2 regions of the Serratia sp. LTN-2 genome follow, and region 1 is predicted to be linked to the other one. Evidence: predicted binding sites of a transcription regulator. Region 1 holds the regulator's gene; the other holds the start of a gene.

The links. Region 1 encodes ArgR, which controls arginine synthesis, uptake and breakdown. Its sites were predicted from a motif close to ANTGAATAAAAATACANT; they were not measured.
Region 2: a site for ArgR is predicted at 1,416-1,433, ahead of argC (N-acetyl-gamma-glutamyl-phosphate reductase). Genes of this name have one in related genera too.

The regions. Positions count from the first base shown of each region.
Region 1 is NZ_JCAXDO010000021.1:15,346-18,437, forward strand. Features, by position in the region: gene mdh (malate dehydrogenase) at 1-820, opposite strand, end outside; gene argR (transcriptional regulator ArgR) at 1,285-1,755, shown strand; gene yhcN (peroxide/acid stress response protein YhcN) at 2,159-2,422, shown strand; gene yhcN (peroxide/acid stress response protein YhcN) at 2,543-2,806, shown strand; gene mpl (UDP-N-acetylmuramate:L-alanyl-gamma-D-glutamyl-meso-diaminopimelate ligase) at 3,004-3,092, opposite strand, start outside.
Region 2 is NZ_JCAXDO010000016.1:102,498-105,589, reverse strand. Features, by position in the region: gene argB (acetylglutamate kinase) at 1-244, opposite strand, end outside; gene argC (N-acetyl-gamma-glutamyl-phosphate reductase) at 265-1,269, opposite strand; gene argE (acetylornithine deacetylase) at 1,486-2,631, shown strand; gene ppc (phosphoenolpyruvate carboxylase) at 2,891-3,092, shown strand, end outside.

The DNA of each region.
Region 1 (3,092 bases):
CGTTTTTGCCCAGCACCAGCGGCTGCGCGAAGAAGCGAGCGTATTTGCCGTCGCCTTCAACGTAAGCGCATTCCACCACGCCTTTCTCACCCTGCAGCGCACGCACCAGAGACAGGCCGAAACGTGCGGCCGCCTGGCCCATGGACAGCGTTGCAGATCCGCCACCGGCTTTAGCTTCCACCACTTCGGTGCCGGCGTTCTGAATGCGTTTGGTCAGATCCGCCACTTCCTGATCGGTGAAGCTCACGCCTGGGATCTGCGACAGCAGAGGCAGGATGGTCACGCCAGAGTGGCCGCCGATCACCGGCACGTTCAGTTCTTCAGGCTGCTTGCCTTTCAGCTCGGCCACGAAGGTGTTGGAACGAATGATATCCAGCGAGGTCACGCCGAACAGTTTGTTTTTGTCGTAAACGCCGGCTTTTTTCAGCACTTCCGCCGCGATGGCGACCGTGGTGTTTACCGGGTTGGTGATGATGCCGATGCAGGCTTTCGGGCAGGTTTTCGCCACTTGCTCAATCAGGTTACGCACGATGCCGGCGTTAACGTTGAACAGGTCGGAGCGATCCATGCCTGGCTTACGGGCCACGCCGGCGGAAATCAGCACCACGTCCGCGCCGTGCAGAGCCGGGGTCGCGTCTTCGCCGCTGAAGCCTTTGATTTTAACTGCGGTTGGGATGTGGCTTAAGTCGACGGCAACGCCTGGGGTAACGGGGGCAATGTCGTAGAGAGAGAGTTCAGAACCTGAAGGAAGCTGGGTTTTGAGTAGAAGGGCGAGGGCCTGGCCGATACCGCCAGCAGCACCGAGAACTGCAACTTTCATCCTATACTCCTTTATTATCTTAAATATATAAAGCGCCGTGAATGTGTTGGTTACGGACCTTAAATTATTACACCTTTAAAAACAATAAATTAGCCAATTCTTGCCTGCCAGTGTAATAAAATGGCCGCTGTCGCGCCCATTTTAGATTAAATCGCTTACGCATGAAGGGCATAGCGCACACTAATCAAAAATAATGCGAGGTTATTCACGAGCAAGTTAACCGGCCGTTACATTACACCCTTACGCAACATCAGAACAACATCATTTTAATAACATTTTATTTACTACTGCGGGCCGATTTTCCGTCGTCAAAAGGGCATATTCATCGCGGCCGGATTTTGTTAAAATGCCGCCCTTTCCTCGCCGCCCGGTCATGTTTATTTTCTTTGGGTCGGCCTCTGTTGCATAAAAATTCATCTATATGCATAATCATGACTTCCACTATCAACTTTCCACGGTGCAAAATGCGTAATCCCGCAAAACAGGAAGATCTGATCAAGACGTTCAAAGCGTTATTGAAAGAAGAAAAATTCAGTTCTCAAGGCGAGATCGTTTTGGCGCTGCAAGAAGAAGGCTTCGAAAACATTAACCAATCCAAAGTATCGCGCATGCTGACCAAGTTCGGTGCGGTACGTACGCGTAATGCCAAAATGGAGATGGTGTATTGCCTTCCGGCCGAACTCGGCGTGCCGACCACTACCAGCCCGCTAAAGAACCTGGTGCTGGACGTCGACCATAACGACGCCGTCGTGGTGATCCACACCAGCCCGGGCGCCGCACAGCTGATCGCCCGCCTGCTCGACTCATTGGGCAAATCCCAGGGCATCCTTGGCACTATCGCCGGCGACGACACGATTTTCGTCACCCCGTCCAGCGGCTTTACCGCTCAGAAGCTGCATGAAGCGATCCTGGGCGTGTTCGAGCAAGAGCTGTGAAACCTGGCGCTAACAAAGTGCGGCTACCGTTCGCATTTTGTTAGCGCTTCTTTAACCCCTGCGTTACCTTCTCGGCCCCCAACCGCGTTTAACACTGCTTTTTTATCCCGCTACAACACATTTCCATGACATCTCCATGTAGCCAGCAGTACCCACTGTGATCTTCCGCACTTTTGGTCAAAAGCACTTACCTCATTGAAATTACATAAAATTAACATCAAAAGATCGTTTTATAAGCGTTTTTTATTCCTTACGGTTATAAAAAAGAAGGTTCACCGGTTTAAAGTTTCACTAGCAACTGTTAGCGAACTATTAATTTTTCGCGTTACTAGCTGTATACTCATTTCCGTGAACTAAGTCACAGTTCGTTAGAACTGATAAAAGAATACGATGAGGTGAGATGATGAAAATTAAAGCTACCGTTGCAACCCTGAGCGTTCTGTCCATGCTTTCCTTCGGCGCATTCGCAGCACAATCTGTTGATGCAACCCAGGCCGCAAAACTGCAGCCCGCCGGCGTGATCACTGTGAGCGGCGTCGCCGCTGCACCTTCCGACATTCGTCAGGCGCTGTCCGATAAAGCCGACGCCAAAGGGGCGACCGCTTACCGCGTGATCGAAGCGCGTAACGACGGCAACTTCCACGCGACCGCTGAAATCTACAAATAAGTACCGGCATTACCCGGCAACGGGCAATACATCTCTGGAACCAAACGCTGTCATAACGGCCTTCAAGAATAAAAATCGCTGCCAAGCCCTTCCAGGCTGTTATGACCAAGGATCGCTATCATGAACATGAAAACTACTGTTGCTGCACTCGGTTTGCTGTCCGTCATCTCCTTCGGCGCCTCCGCCGCCCAGTTGGTGACTAACGATCAGACCACCAATCTGCAATCTATCGGCACCATTACCGTCAGCGGCATCGACGGCGCGCCGACCGACATTCGCCAGGCGTTGTCGGAGAAAGCCGACGCGAAAGGCGCGACCGCCTACCGCGTAATCGAAGCGCGTAACGAAGGCAACTACCACGCCACCGCCGAGATTTACAAATAACAACTCTGGGAACGGCTTTGCAGAGCTGATTACCCTCGTCACTGCCACTGCCGAGTTCTGACGCAAACGCCGATTTCCCAGAGACCCTCTCGTCGTCCTATCCGACGAACCCCGTTGCCCTCGCTCGCGAGGGCTTTTTTATGGGCGTAAAAAAGGCCGCGAATGCGGCCCTTGTGTTGGCTGATGCGGCTAAGCGATCAGTAGGTCACCTTCGGTTCCTGCTTTTTCGCCAGCGCGTCCAGCAGGCGATCGTGAATGCCGCCGAAACCGCCGTTGCTCATCACCA
Region 2 (3,092 bases), on a different contig from region 1:
TGCCGGCCAGCGCGCCGGTGATGATGTCGATCTGATCGGCCGGCGTGACCCGCAGGCCGTTCTTTTTCACCACCGGTAAAGAGAGCTGCTTCATCAGCTCGTCTACCACGCAGCCACCGCCGTGCACGATCACCAGCGGACGCTGATGCTGCTGCCGGTAGCTGTCCAACGCGGTAAACAGACGTTCCAGCGCTTCTTCACTGTCTAATAACACGCCACCTAACTTGATAATTAACGGGTTCATTGCTGTTTACTCACGCTGGTTTAAAGGAGTGACTGGGTTTCCGGGAAACCGAAACGGATATTCAGGCATTGCACCGCCTGTGCGGCCGCGCCTTTCAGCAGGTTGTCTTCCACCGCCACGGCGATCAGATGCTCGCCCTGCACCGCAAAACCGATGTCGCAGAACGGCAGCCCCACCACCGCTTTCAGCGCCGGCACGCCCTGGTCGTACAGCCGCACCAGCGGCTTGTCGTCATAGGCGGCATGATAGGCGGCAGCCACGTCCTGCGCGGTCACGCCGGCTTTCAGGCGGCAGGTGATGGTTTCAAGAATGCCGCGCGGGAAATTGCCCAGGTGCGGCGTAAAGATGACCGGCACGCCCAGGTGCGCAACGATCTCCGGCTGGTGCCGGTGAGTGAAAATGCCGTATGGCTGCAGGCTCACTTCGCAAAAGCTGGTGGTCATGCTGGCCTTGCGCCCGGCGCCGCTGACGCCGCTGGTGGCGTTGATCACCGGCCACTGGTCCAGGTTCAGCAGCTGCTTTTCGATCAACGGTTTGAGCGCCAACTGCGCCGCCGTTGGGTAGCAGCCCGGCACCGCGATCAGCTGCGCCCGTTTGATCTTGTCGCTCTGCCACTCCGCCAGGCCGTACACCGCCTGCTCCAGCAGAGCGCCATGCTGATGCTCGAAACCGTAGTACTGGCTATAAAAACCGGCGTCCTGCACGCGGAAGGCGCCGGAAAGATCGAACACCACGCAACCCGCCGCCAGAAAAGCCGGTGCAATATCGTGGCTGACTTCATGGGCGGTGGCGAGGAACACCACATCGATGCCCTGCGCCGCCTGTGCAACGTCGGTCAACGGCTGCAGCGGCAGATCGACGATGCCTTTCAACTGGGGATGGAGATCGGAAAGCAACTTTCCTGCATCTGCACTTTGCGCTGAAACCGCTAAAGCGGTTATGTTCATGTGTGGGTGGCGATTCAGGTAAGCCGTGAGCTCCGCTCCGGCGTAACCGCTGGCACCAACGATCAGCGTATTCAACATGTGGCCTTTCACCTTCTCAACTGACGTGCGGTCGTTTTCGACCCAGGTAACAGGGCTAGCCAGCGTTGTTGCGCCGTTCACCCACGGAGCCAGGCGTTGATGCTTTTATAAACATCCGGGTATCGGGTTCCCTTACGCTTCGGCTTACTGTATTTTTATTCAAAATAAATGCATGAATATTGATACTATCCTAACCAAAGGCTGTCAACAGTGAAGATGAAATTACCTCCATTTATTGAGCTGTACCGGGCGTTGATCGCCACACCGTCGATCAGCGCCACCGATGCCGGCCTCGATCAGAGCAATGAGGCGTTAATCAACTTGCTGGCCGAATGGTTTGCCGACCTGGGCTTTCGCGTCGACGTGCAGCCGGTGCCGGATTCGCGCCACAAATTCAACCTGCTGGCCAGCATCGGCGAAGGCAGCGGCGGCCTGCTGCTGGCCGGCCACACCGATACGGTGCCTTACGACGAAGGCCGCTGGACGCGCGATCCCTTCACCCTGACCGAGCACGACAACAAGCTCTACGGCCTGGGCACCGCCGACATGAAAGGCTTCTTCGCCTTTATTCTGGATGCGGTGCGCGATATCGACGCGAGCAAACTGACCAAGCCGCTGTACATTTTAGCCACCGCAGATGAAGAAACGACGATGGCCGGCGCACGCTATTTCGCCGCCTCCACCGCCATTCGGCCGGATTTCGCCATCATCGGCGAACCGACCTCGCTGCAGCCAGTCCGCGCGCACAAGGGCCACATGGCCAACGCCATTCGCATCGTCGGCCAGTCCGGCCACTCCAGCGATCCGGCGCGCGGCGTCAACGCCATCGATCTGATGCACGAATCCATCAGCCACCTGATGGCGCTGCGCAAAACCCTGCAGGAGCGCTACAACAACCCGGCGTTCGCCGTGCCTTATCCCACCATGAACTTCGGCCATATCAGCGGCGGCGACGCGGCCAACCGCATCTGCGCCTGCTGCGAGCTGCACCTGGATATCCGCCCGCTGCCCGGCATGACGCTCGACAACATCAACGAACTGATGCATCAGGCGTTGGAGCCGGTGAGCCAACGCTGGCCGGGCCGCCTGAGCATCGAAGAGCTGCACGCGTCGGTGCCGGGCTACGAGTGCCCAACCGACCACCGCATGGTGGCAGTGATCGAGGAACTGCTGGGCACCCGCACCCAGGTGGTCAACTACTGCACCGAGGCGCCGTTCGTACAGCAGGTGTGTCCGACGTTAGTGCTCGGCCCCGGCTCTATCGACCAGGCCCACCAGCCGGACGAGTACCTCGACACCGCGTTTATCGAACCGACGCGTAAACTGCTGGGCCAGCTGGTCACTCATTTTTGCCGGCAATAAACCCGACATTTAACAGGGGAAATGCTTTATGCTTTCCCCTAACTCCAAATAAGTAGTAGACGGCGAAATAAGCCGTGCTGATAACCGACGTGCCGTAATTAAATTTCAGAAAATGCGCCGATTTTGATGTTTTTTTGCTAAAAATAGTGTCAATTGGACGACTGGACAGGAACGCGGTGGGATCAGGCAGGCGGTCTGCGCCTGACGCGTGAAATTTATTTACAAGATAAAAATCATACAGAACTGGGTCAGGGGTTATATGAACGAACAATATTCGGCAATGCGCAGTAATGTCAGTATGCTCGGCAAATTGCTCGGCGATACCATCAAAGAAGCGCTGGGCGAGCATATTCTCGATCGCGTAGAGACCATCCGTAAGCTTTCCAAATCCTCACGCGCCGGCAACGAAGCGCATCGCCAGGAACTGCTCTCCACCCTGCAGAACCTGTCCAACGACGAGC